Regions from separate parts of the Dyella sp. 333MFSha genome, predicted to be linked through region 3. Evidence: predicted binding sites of a transcription regulator. Region 3 holds the regulator's gene; each other region holds the start of a gene.
What was found. Region 3 encodes sigma-54, which starts transcription at its own class of promoters, with help from an activator protein. Its sites were predicted from a motif close to TGGCACGNGCNTTGC; they were not measured.
Positions count from the first base shown of each region.

Region 1: flgB (flagellar basal body rod protein FlgB) is a predicted target of sigma-54. The motif match lies at 2,782-2,796, and genes of this name have one in related genera.
Region 2: BLT40_RS00375 (flagellar basal body-associated FliL family protein) is a predicted target of sigma-54. The motif match lies at 2,304-2,318, and genes of this name have one in related genera.

Region 1 covers NZ_FNBR01000001.1:53,185-57,307, reverse strand. The annotation lists gene flgE (flagellar hook protein FlgE) at 11-1,234, opposite strand; gene BLT40_RS00260 (flagellar hook assembly protein FlgD) at 1,256-1,903, opposite strand; gene flgC (flagellar basal body rod protein FlgC) at 1,913-2,326, opposite strand; gene flgB (flagellar basal body rod protein FlgB) at 2,323-2,742, opposite strand; gene BLT40_RS00245 (chemotaxis protein) at 2,916-3,833, opposite strand; gene BLT40_RS00240 (methyl-accepting chemotaxis protein) at 3,990-4,123, shown strand, end outside.
Region 2 covers NZ_FNBR01000001.1:77,943-82,065, reverse strand. The annotation lists gene fliO (flagellar biosynthetic protein FliO) at 1-150, opposite strand, end outside; gene fliN (flagellar motor switch protein FliN) at 156-488, opposite strand; gene fliM (flagellar motor switch protein FliM) at 699-1,721, opposite strand; gene BLT40_RS00375 (flagellar basal body-associated FliL family protein) at 1,738-2,238, opposite strand; gene BLT40_RS00370 (flagellar hook-length control protein FliK) at 2,442-3,635, opposite strand; gene fliJ (flagellar export protein FliJ) at 3,654-4,088, opposite strand; gene fliI (flagellar protein export ATPase FliI) at 4,088-4,123, opposite strand, start outside.
Region 3 covers NZ_FNBR01000003.1:70,290-74,412, reverse strand. The annotation lists gene hprK (HPr(Ser) kinase/phosphatase) at 1-607, opposite strand, end outside; gene raiA (ribosome hibernation-promoting factor, HPF/YfiA family) at 724-1,077, opposite strand; gene BLT40_RS13675 (RNA polymerase factor sigma-54) at 1,200-2,687, opposite strand; gene lptB (LPS export ABC transporter ATP-binding protein) at 2,810-3,529, opposite strand; gene lptA (lipopolysaccharide transport periplasmic protein LptA) at 3,534-4,123, opposite strand, start outside; gene lptC (LPS export ABC transporter periplasmic protein LptC) at 4,096-4,123, opposite strand, start outside.

The DNA of each region.
Region 1 (4,123 bases), on a different contig from region 3:
CGCGTCACGCTTAGTTGCGGATGTTGATGATCGTCTGGGTCAGCGTGTTGTCGGTCGAGATGACCTGCGCGTTGGCCTGGTAGTTGCGCTGCGCCTTGATCATGTTGACCAGCTGGGCGGTGAGGTCGGCCGTGTTGGACGCCTCCAGCGAGCCGGCCTGCACCGTTCCGACCTCACCCGAGCCCGCCACGCCACGGATCGGCTGACCCGAATCCGTCGAGGCCACCCAGTTGGTGTCGTTCTGCTGGCGCAGACCCTGGTTGTTGGCGAACGTCGCGATGGCCAGTTGCCCCAGCGGCGTCGACACACCGTTGGTGTAGACCGCCGACACCGTGCCGTCCGTCGAGACGTCGATCTTGGAGAACTTGCCGGCGGCAAAGCCGTCATTGGTCACGGCCGAGGTGGTGTACGAGTCGCCGAACTGGGTCACCTTGGTCATGTCGACCGTGAGGTTGATCGGCGCGGCGCCGGGGTTGGGCGACGCGGCACCGAAGTTGAGCTTGCCGTTGGCCGGCGTGGTGAGCGAGCCACCCGAGCTGAACACCATCTGCTGAGCGGTACCCACCTGGGTGCCGTCCACCGTCATGTACGCGTTCCACGTATTCGGATTGGTCGCGTCCTTGGCGTAGTAGACGTTGGTGGTGTGCGTGGCACCCAGCGAGTCGTACGACTGGAAGGTCGACACGTAGTTGTAGCTCTGGTCGTTGGTCGGATCGAAGGCGACCGTCTTGGCCGTGTCCGACGAGGACAGGTTGGCGGTCAGGCCGATCGTGCCGCTGGCCTTGGCCGCACTGGTGCCCGTGCTGATCTTCAGGTCCTTCAGGGCGCTGATGTCGAAGCCGCCTGTCGCGGTCGGCGGGTAAACCTGCAGGTTCTGGCCGGTCGCGTTGACGATGTTGCCATTGTCGTCCGGGTGGAAGTTACCGGCGCGCGAGTACGAATAACCCGAAGAATCACGCAAGGTGAAGAAGCCCGCGCCGCTGAGCGCGAAGTCGTAGGAGTTACCGGTCTGGGTGACGTTGCCGTCGCCGAACTGCTGGGCGATGTTGGTCAGGCGGACGCCGCTGCCCGCCGCCGTGGCGGACAGGTTTTCACCGGCCACGGAATACACCTGCGAGAACTCGGCGCGCGAGCCCTTGAAGCCGACCGTGTTGACGTTGGCGATGTTGTTGGCGGTGACTTCCAGGTCGGAAGACGCCGCGTTGATGCCGCTGAGGGCGATATCGAAAGGCATGGGTGTGTTTCCTCGCTGGAATTACATGATTTGCGCGATCTGGCTCAGCAGGGCGCCGCCGTAGCCGGCCACCTGCACATAGGTTCCGTCCGTGCCCGAGGCACCGACGCCTTCCACCTTTCCGCGAACGAACGTATCGATCGCGTTGCCGCCGGAAGTAGCGGTCATCTGGTAGACACCGTCGGTCAGCTGCGTGCCGTCGTCGGATTTACCGTCCCAGGAAAACTTGGTGAGGCCCGCATCGGGCTGGCCCAGGGAAATCGTGCGGACGACGTTGCCGGAGGCGTCCTTGATCTGCACGTTGACGTAGGTGCCGGAAGTACCGACGTTGACGGCGCCATCCATCTCGCTGTTGGTCAGCTGTCCCGCGGTGGACGGCACGAGCACCTCCTGGCCGACCAGACTGGCGGCACGGACGAACTGATCGCCGGTGAGGTTGGTCGCCAGCGTGTCGAACGAGCTCTGCAGCTCCTGCGTCGCGGCCACCTGAGAAAACTGCGCCATCTGCGCCACCATCTGGGTGGAATCCATCGGCTTGGTCGGGTCCTGGTTGGTCATCTGGGTGACCATGAGTTTCAGGAAATCCGACTGGCTGAGGGTCTGTTCCTTCAGCTGGCTGCTGGAAGACGTCGAGGACGTGGAACTGGTAGTGCTGACGGAAGCGACCATGGGAGTGCCTTATTTGCCGAGGTCCAGCGTCTTCTGCATGAGCTGCTTGGCGCTGTTCATGACTTCGACGTTGTTCTGGTAGGAGCGGGACGCGGAGATCATGTTGACCAGCTCGTCGACCGGATTGACGTTGCTCGAATAGACGTAGCCGTTCGTGTCGGCCAGCGGATTGGCCGGCTCGTAACGCGACTGGATCGGTGCCTGGCTCTCGGTCACGCCGAGCGCGCGGACACCGCCGTTTTCCATCTGGCCGTCCACCTGCTGCTGCACGGCCGCGAAGGTCGGCTGCCTGGCGCGGTAGGCGGTGGCCTCGCTGCTGGACAGGCTGTCCGCGTTGGCCATGTTGCTGGCGGTGGTGTTCAGTCGCGCGGACTGCGCGGCCATGCCGGAACCGGCGACGTCGAAAATCTTCAGGAGACTCATGAGGCGGTCCCGGTGATGGCGAGGCGCATGGTGTGGATCTGCGCGTTGATGAAGCTGAGCGATGCCTGGTAATGGATCGCGTTGGCGGCGAACTGCGACTGCTCGACCTGGGTGTCGACGGTGTTGCCGTCCATGGTCGGCTGGGTCTCGGCGCGGTAGGCCAGCTTGTTGGCCTGGTCGAGCGCCACGGCGGGGTTGCCGCCGATGTGACCGTCTTCGGTCGACGCCATCTGCAAGGTGTGGCCATCGGTGGCCCCGGTCGCGGCGGTCATCGCTTTCTTGAAATCGAGGTCGCGGGCGAGGAAGCCCGGCGTGTCGGCGTTGGCGAGGTTGGATGAAATGACCTCGGCACGACGCTGCCACAGGCCAAGGGCCTGGGCGTGTACGCCGAACAGCTTGTCGGATGAATCGATCATGGGCTCGTCCCCTCTCGTGACCTTGGCCCGAGGGGTTGAGCAAGAGCCGTGCCACGGCTGGGGACTAACGACGAAACGGCGCCGCAGCGCCGTTTGCAAGGTCTTGCGACGAGCCCGAAGCCGCCAGCGCCGGAATTCCGACGCGCGTACGGCGGTGCCGCGTCAGGGCGACGTCAGGCCGGGAGCAGCTCGAGCACGGCCGTGGCAAGCACGTCGGGCTGGAACTTGGCGATGAACCGGTCGGCGCCGACGCGCTCGACCATCGCCTCGTTGAACACACCGCTCAGCGAGCTGTGCAGCAGGACCTTGTGATGACGCAGGCCGGCCTCTTCGCGGATGGCACGCGTCAACGCGTAACCGTCCATCAGCGGCATCTCGATGTCGGACACGACCAGGGCGACCCGGTCGGCGACCGGACCCGCCGCGAGTTCGCGCAGCTTTTCCAGGCCTTCCTTGCCGTCTTTGGCCACGACACATTCCAGGTCCATCTTGCGGAACAGGTCGACGATCTGCGTGCGGGCGACCAGCGAGTCGTCCACCACGAGGACACGGCGACTGCCCGCGTGCTGGATATGGGCGGCCTGCTGCACGCGGTCGGACAGCTCGACCGCCCGGGGATCCACATGGGCCAGCACCTGCTCGACGTCGACCACGGCGAGCAGGTCGCCGTCGAGACGCGTCACGGCGTTGACCCGCGCCCCATAGCCGAGCGCCGGCGGCGGCGCGGCCATATTGGTGCCGTCGACGTGGACGATCCGATCCACGTCGGATACCAGGAAACCCTGCACGGAGCGGTTGAACTCGGTCACGATGAGGTGCGCGCTGTCCACGGTGGCCAGCGGCGGGTAGCCCATGGCGGCGGCCAGGTCGATCACGGGGATGGTGCTGCCCCGGTAGTCGAAGCTGCCCGACACCAGCGCGTGCATGCTGGGCATACGCTCCAGACGCGGCCGGCGGAGCACCTCACGTACCTTGAAGACATTGATGCCGAACGCCTGGCGGTCGCCGAGACGGAACAGCAGCATGGCCACGCGGTTGTGTCCCGCCAGGCGGGTGAAGGTTTCCACGGTGTCGAGCAACGGGCGGGCCATGTCGTGCCTGGGCATCTGCATAAGGTGTCGCGGAACGTATCGGCGCGGTCACCCATACCTTGAGGTACCCGACTGGCACACGGATTGCTTGGCTCAAGAACGACGGCTCCTGGACGATTACTAGGGGCGACCATCCGAACAAGCGAAAGCGAAATCATGACCCTCCTCTGGAGCCAGCACGTCCGCCTTCTCGCCAGCGCCGCCGCCACCGGTGACGCCGCACGAGTCCGCGCCCTCTCCGCGCAGTATCCGGCGGCCGCCAGCGCCCTGGGCGCACTGCTCAAGCCTGC
Region 2 (4,123 bases), on a different contig from region 3:
GACGAAGAAAATGAGCGCCACGACGCCGAGCAGGCTGATCAGGACGCGGACCAGTTCCGCGCCCGAATCGACCGCCGGAGCGGCGACCGGAGCCGCCATCAGGGCGCAGGGAAGGGAGCCACCGGCGAAGGCGGCGACAGTACGGCGCATGGGAATCACCGCAGCTTGCGGACGCGCTCGGCCGGGCTGATCACGTCGGTCAGCCGGATACCGAACTTCTCGTTGATGACCACGACTTCGCCGTGGGCGACCAGCGTACCGTTGACGAAGACGTCCAGCGGCTCACCGGCGGCGCGGTCGAGCTCGACGACGGAGCCCTGGTTGAGCTGGAGCAGGTTGCGGATGCTGATCCTGGTCCGGCCCACTTCCATGGCCATGGTGACCGGCACATCGAGAATGACGTCGAGGTTGACCTCGCTGCCGAGCCCCATGGTCCGGGCCAGGGCGGCATCGGTGCCTTCGATATTGTCGAGCGTGGATTCGTTCATGTCCGTTCCAGAGTGTCGTTACCGGGTTACGGGAGCTATGAAGCAATCCGCGTGCCACGCTGTCGAAACGCTGGAGACTGTAAATTTACCGTGTTTTTTCAGTGCTTTGAACGACGCTTTCCGGTCACGTCTCGCGCCCGGAAAGTGACGCTCGGCGGAAACCTGACGCTCGACGGCAGTTAGTCACCGAGCCGGTCCATTGACGGCACTTCACGCCAGTACGGGCATCGGCTCCGTCGTGGTCACCGGCATCGCCCTGCCCTCGCCGCGCTTGCGCATCAGAGAATCGAACTGCACCGCCTTGTTGCCTCCGGAGTTGGCCATGCGGCCCCGGAAAATAGGAACGTCTTCGGCAAAGACCGTTGCCGTCTCCGGCAGGCTGATCGGGATGATGTCGCCCTTGCGCAGGTGCAGGAAGTCGCCGATGGTCAGGCGCGCTTCGGCCAGCATCGAGGTGATCTCCACTTCCGCATCGAGAATTTCCTCGTGCAGGTTCTGGATCCAGCGCTCATCGCGCTCGGCCCGGTCGCTCTGCACGCCGGCATCGAGCAGTTCACGGATCGGCTCGACCATCGAATACGGCAGCGTGAGATGGACTTCACCGCCGCCGCCGTCGAGCTCGATATGGAAGCGCGACACCACCACCGTCTCGGTCGGGCTGACGATGTTGGCGAACTGCGGGTTGATCTCGGAATTGAGGAACTCGAACTGCATCTTGAGGACCGGCGCCCATGCTTCCGCCATGGCCGAAAAGGCCTCCGCCAGCACGATCTGGATCACGCGGTTCTCGGTCGGCGTGAAATCGCGGCCCTCGATACGCGCGTGGTACCGGCCGTCACCACCGAAGAAGTTGTCGATCACCGTGAACACCAGGCGCGGCTCGAACACCATCAGCGCGGTACCGCGCAGCGGCTTGATGCGAATGAGGTTGAGATTGCTCGGCACCGCCAGCGAGTGAACGTACTCGTTGAACTTGGTCATCTTCACGCCAAGCACCGACACTTCGCAGGACTTGCGCAGGACGTTGAACAGGTTGGCGCGGAAATACCGGGCGAAACGGTCGTTGACCATCTCCAGCGTGGGCAAACGCCCGCGCACGATACGGTCCTGCTGGGTGAAATCGTAGTCGTGAACACCGCCCGGTGGCGGCAGCTCGACCTCGGTTTCGACGGCACCGCCTTCCACACCCGCGAGCAGGGCGTCGATTTCTTCCTGGGTGAGAATGTCGCTCATGGCTGCGGGTGTCCCGTCACTGCATGATGAAGCTGGTGAAATAGACCGCGTCCACCCCGGGGCGACCGATCTTTTCCTTCAGCACGCGCTGAATCTCGGCGAGCGCGGCGGCCTGCAGCTTCTGCTTGCCCTTGACGTCGGACAGGGACTTCACGTCCTGCGCGGAGAACAGCATCAGCAAGGCATTGCGGATCTCGGGATCGGCTTCCTTCGCCGCGGCGATCGCCTCCGGGTCGTGAGACATGACGTTCACACCGACCTGCAGGAAACGCAGCGCCGCCTCGTCCTGGAAATTGACCACGAAGGCCGGATCCAGCTGCAGATAAACCGCCGGTTTGGCCTTGGCCGCCGCGGCGGCATCGGCCGCACTCGTCTTGCCGTGGCCGCCCTTCATCAGAAACCAGCCGCCCGCACCGCCCGCCGCCAGCACGATGACCGCGCCGATGATCAGCAACTTGCCCTTGCCCTTCTTCTTTACGGGAGCGCCTTCGGGCGCGTCCATCTGTGCTGCGGCCATGCGTGAAAAACCTCTGTGATGCGAATGCGATGTCGTCGTTGCCCGATGGGCTCACGGGCATTGTTGCAAGCGACGTGCCATCTGCGTCCATGTAGCGTGATGCGCATCCCGCTTCGCGTCGCGCCGTCGTTGTCGCCCCGAATACGCGCCGTCGCCGCGACGACGAATTGACGCGCGCCAATTCGTCGTCACCCAATCGATCGTCAGGCCACTTCGTCGACCAGACCGCGGGATACGCGCGAGGTCGCCAGTGTGACCGTCGCGCCCTGTGCATCGTCCGCGCCACCCTGCCCCGCGCCGCCGTTGCCGGTATGCCCGTCATCCTGCCCGGTCTGGCGCTGACCCACGTCGGTCTGGCCGAGCGACAGGCCGTGATGCGCCAGCATCGTGTCGAGCTGCGAGAGCGTCTGCTGGACGGCATGCACCGCTGCCGGGTGCTGCGCCATGATCGCGACATTGACCTTGCCGCCGTCGACATTCACGCGGACGTCCATGCTGCCCAGCTCTTCGGGGTGCAACTTGATCCGCGCTTCCTTGACGTCACCACCGCCCATCCAGGCGATCTGCTCGCCCAGTTCCTGGGCGAACTGCGGCGAGGTGGCGGTCTGTGTGGCCTGTACCTGCAAGGCCGCGCCGTCCACCGGTGCCAGACCGGGCGTATGGGTCAGCGGCATCGGGCTGGTCGTCGGATCGGAAGGCGACGCCGCGTCCTCCTTTCCCGTGCCCACGGTCACCGTGCGCGCGGCCAGAAGCGCAGCCAGCGGGGATCCGGCGGCCGTCGACGCGGTCGCATCGGCAAGGGCACCGGCGCCCTCGGTCGACGCCAGCATCGCACCCTTGCCGTCGCCACCGGTCACGGCGGCAGCGGCAGCGTTCGGCAGACCCATGGCCAACGCGCCAGCGCTGAGATCGCCCGTCTTCCCGGCGACGCCCTTCAGGGCACCCAGCGTCTTCGACGCCAGTTCGGTCACCTTGGGCGGTACGCCGATCAGGGCGAGCATCGTGCTGGCAATGGACGTGTCGTCGTTGTCGGACGTGTCGTCCTTCTTCGCGTCATCCTGATTGGCGCTCTTATCCGCTTTCGTACTCGCGACCTTGCCGTCATCGGCTTTGGCAGACGTCGTGCTCTTGTCGTCGCGCTCATCGGCACTGTCGTCCTTCGCCTTACGCGTGTCGGACGGTGCGTCGCCGCGGCTGCTGGCATGGGCGTCAGCCGCATGCGGCCTGACCGTGCCGCCGGCGCCGGTGTGCGCCTGGGCGTGCGCGCTGTCGAGCACCGCATCGAAGCGCTTCGACGGGGTCGTGCCGTCGTTCGCCCTGGCCGTCGCGTTCGACGCGGACGTGGGTGCCTGGCTGACCGGGCGGGCGAGGTTGAGGGCGACAGTGGCGTTATTCATGCGGTGCTTCCGGTGAGATCATGCCGAGCCCCTCGGGTTACGGCGGTACTGCGAGCGCTCGTCGGCCTGTTCCTGCTCCCGACGATCCTGTGACTTACGTTCCTGGTCGCGATACCTGGTGGTCACCGACTCGAGCGCCTTGGCACGGCCGCGGGCCTCCGCCCACGACTGGCGCGCTCGTTCGAGCCCCTGCTCACGACGCTGGACTTCGCTCATCTGCTGCACGATGGCCATGTCGATCTTCTGCAGGAACTGCTGCCGGTTGAGCAACGCGCTGACGCCGATGCCATCGGGCATCGCCGCGTACTCGTTGCGATAGCGACGTAGCTCGGCCAGCTGCTGTTCGCTCTCGGCAAGCGTCCGCTGGTGCGTGGCGAGCGCACGCGTCGCGTCCTCCGCCTTCTCGGCGGCGATATCGACAACGGGTTGCAGGCGGTCGGCACGCGAGGCCATCAGTTAGTCCTCGCGACATCGACGAGGCCGGCTTC
Region 3 (4,123 bases):
CCTGCAGCAGCTCGGGGCAGGCGCCGTCTATGACGTCTGGCGCGATGAGGGTGAATTCGGTCGCGTCGTCGGCGACCAGGCGGTGGCCGCGACTGATGAGTTCCAGCGCCAGCTCGCTTTTGCCGGAGCCCGGGTCGCCGGTGATCAGCACGCCGATGGAAAACACCTCGAGGAAGACGCCATGAAGCGTGACCCGGGGTGCGAGCGTCCGCGCCAGGTGGTACTGCAGATACGTGAGCAGCTCGTGGCCGCGCTTGGTGCTCTGCCACAGCGGTGTGTCGGTTTCTTCCGCGACTTCACGCAGGTCGGAGGGGATCGACTGATCTTTCGTGACGATCAGCGCGGCCGGCTGGTAGGCGGCGATCTTGTGGATGACCTCCCAGCGCTGGCGCGATTCGAGGCCGTCGAGGTAGTTGAGCTCCTCCGTGCCGATGATCTGCACCTTGTTCGGGTAGATCACGTTGAGGTAGCCGACCAGCGAAGGACGGCGGCTCTGCTTGGCATTGGGCTCGAGCACGCGGGCCTCGCCGCGCATGCCGGCGGCCCAGCGAAGCGCCATACGTTCGTAGACGCCGTCGAAGAGTTGTCTGGCGGTGAGCCGATCCACGCGTGTGATCCCTTTAGATGGCGAAGCCGGCGTGAGGGCGCCGGCTGGGGCTATTGTGCCATCAACACGCGGGAGGAGGCCCGGCGGCGCGCGCGAGCGGCCGCCGGGCGCTCGCGTCAGTCGGTGCTGGCAACGCGCGCGTCGCGGCCTTCGGCGTTATGGTGATCCTTCAGCTTCTCTTTGTGCTTGCGAAGCTGGTCGGCGAGTTTGCCGATCATGGCGTCGATGGCGGAATAAAGGGTGTCGCCCTTGTTGTCGTCTTCCAGGCGGGCCACGCCTTCGCCATGGAGCCGGGTGCCGGCACAGTGCAGGGTGCCTCCGGCCTTGTGCTCGTTCTTGTCGACGGAAAGGACCACGTCGAGGGCTTTGATATTGTCGAAAAGGCGTTCGAAGCGGCCGATTTGCTGTTCCACGCGCTCGCGCAGAGCGGGGGTGATATGGACGTGCTGGCCGCTGATCTGGATTTGCATGACGCCTCCTTCTTGCTGAGGGTGTCGCCTTATGGCGACGAGATCGGAACGGCGGGGTTGCCGCTCCTCAAGCCTGAACTGATGAGACCGTGGACCTCCGCCGGGGTTCCCCCCGATGTTTCTCAACCTGCGCGAACGCGTTCGCTGGAGCTGGGAATTCGCATCGCTTCACGGTACTTGGCGACCGTACGGCGTGCGACCTGAATTCCGCGTCGATGGAGCTCCTCGGCGAGGGCCTGGTCGGACAAGGGGCGGCGTGCGTCCTCGCCCGTGATGAGCTTGCGCAACATGGCCTGGATGGCGGTGGCGGATGCGCTGCCGCCGTCTTCCGTCGCCACGCCACTGGAAAAGAAATGCTTGAGTTCGAAGGTGCCGCGCGGCGTGTGCATGTATTTCCGGGTGGTGACCCGTGAAATCGTCGATTCGTGCATGCCGACTTCTTCGGCGACCTCACGCAACACCAGCGGATGCATGGCCTCGGGGCCGTAATCGAGGAAGGCGCTCTGGCGGCGGACGATGACTTCCGCGACCTTGGTCAGGGTTTCGGCGCGCGACTGCAGACTCTTCAGCAACCAGCGGGCTTCCTGCAGCTGGCCCTTCATCCAGGTGGCGTCGTCGCCGCGCGCGCGGGCGATGAGGTTGCAGTAATGCTGGTTGAGCCCCAGCCGGGGCTGCGCGTCGGCGTTGAGGCTGACCGTCCAGCGACCCGCTTCCCGCCGTGCGTACACATCGGGCGCGACGTATTCGACGGGCGTGGCATCCAGCGCGGCGCCCGGGCGCGGATCGAGGCTGCGGATCAGCGCCGCGGCGCTGGCCACCTCGTTCTCGGCGGCCTTGAGCCGACGGGCGATCTTGACGCTGTCGTTTCGCGCGAGGAGCTCCAGCTCTTCAAGGACGATACGGATCGCCAGGTCGCGGAACGGTGTTTCGGTCGAAAACTGCGAGAGCTGGCAGAGCAGACAGTCGCGCAGATCGAGGCTGGCGATGCCGGTGGGATCGAATCGCTGCACGCGCTGGCGTACCGCTTCGATCTCCCCGGCACTGGCCCGCAGTTCGGCGGGCAGCGCGACTTCCACCGCCTCGACCCCGTCGCGCAGGTACCCGTCCTCGTCCAGCGCGTGGATGATCGCGGTGGCGATCGCGTGGTCGCGTGGGGAGAACTGGGAAAGATTGAGCTGCCACTCCAGGTGCTGCTGGAGGCTTTCCGGCGCGGCATTCTGCGGCTCGAAACCGTCTTCGTCACCACCGTTCGAACGCGATGGGGCGCCAGCGTAGTCACCCGCCTCGCCGTGGAAGCGATCGTCATCCCACTCCGGGGCGAGTTCTTCGGACGGGGTGGCGGTGGACTCGTCCTCCTTCGAGGACTTGGCCGGGAGCTCCTGGCGGGACGGGAACTCCGCGTCGAAACCGTTCTCGTCCGCGGCGTCGCCGTCGGCATCCGCGTCGGATTCCGCATCTTCGGCAAACTCGAGCAGCGGGTTGCTCTCCGCGATCTGGCGGAGTTCCGCTTCGAGCTCCAGCTGCGACAGCTGGAGCAGACGAATGGCCTGCTGTAGCTGCGGGGTCAGCGTGAGCTGCTGATGCAGGCGAAACTGAAGTCCGGGTTTCATGCCTTCGATGCGTGAGGTGTCGAATCCATCCTAACCCCTTGCGGCCTCCACAAACCAGCGGTCCGGCCGGCTAGCACCTCTGGCCGAATCTGCGCGTCGGCGCAGATGGCCGGTGACGCGCTCTAGATGCGGAATTCACGACCCAGATACACCTCGCGCACCTTCTCATCGGCGAGGATGTGCTGAGGCGTACCGCGCGAGAGGACCTCACCGTCGTTGAGGATGTACGCGCGGTCGCAGATGCCGAGCGTTTCGCGGACGTTGTGATCGGTGATCAGCACGCCGATGCCGCGTTCCTTGAGGTGTCGCACGATGCGCTGGATCTCGCCCACGGAAATGGGATCGACGCCGGCGAACGGCTCATCGAGCAGCATGTAGCGCGGGCGTGCCGCCAGCGCCCGGGCGATTTCGACGCGACGACGCTCGCCGCCGGACAGGCTGATGCCCTTCTGATCGGCGATGTGCGCGATCTTCAGTTCGTCGAGCAGGCTGTCGAGTTCGTCGTCGCGCTGCTTCTGCGTCATGCCGTCGCGCAGTTCGAGCACCGCCATGATGTTGTCCGACACGCTGAGGCGGCGGAAGACCGAGGCTTCCTGCGGCAGATATCCGATGCCGAGCTTGGCGCGCGCGTGCATGGGCAGGCCGGTGATGTCCTGCTGATCGAGCTTGATCACGCCCGCGTCGGCCTGGATCAGCCCGACCACCATGTAGAAGCAGGTCGTCTTGCCGGCGCCGTTGGGGCCGAGAAGGCCGACGACCTCACCTTCGCGGATGGAGAAGGCGAAGTCACGGACTACCTTGCGTGCGCGGAAGCGCTTCTGCAGGCCTTGGGCTGAAAGCATCGGGTCAGGGCTTCCTGGCAGGTGCGGCCGCGGCCGCCGGAGTGGGGCAGGCGCCGGCCGCCTTGGCGGGTGCGCCCGGCGTGGTGCTCTTCGGCTGGAAGGTCATGTGTACGGGTGCGGGACCGTTGCTTTCGCCCGTCATCGTGCTGTTCTGGGTGTTGTAGGTGAGCTTGTCGCCATCGGCACTGCCCTTCGCCGGCTGGTTGACATGGGCACCGCCGGTCAGCACGGCAAAGTCCTTGTCGATCTTGTAGTCGATGTTGGAAGCCTTGCCGTCCATCGGCTGGTCGCAATCGTCCAGCTGATGGATGGTGGCGGGGCTGCCGTCGACGACCACCCGGTTGAGCTGGCTGTCGGCGTCGAAATAACCCGTCGCCTTGCTGCCGGTGATCTTCAGGGTGCCCTGGGTCAGGACGACGCTTCCCGTCCAGATCACCTTGCCGTTGGGCTGCTGGGAGCCATCGAACGACTTGGAGACGACGTCGGCCGGCTGGTTGCGATCGGACTGCTTGGCGGCGGCCGGCAGGCTGGCCACGAGCGCCAGGCCAAGCAGCGCAAGCAGCGCGTTAGCGCTTGGGCGGCAGATACGTGGTG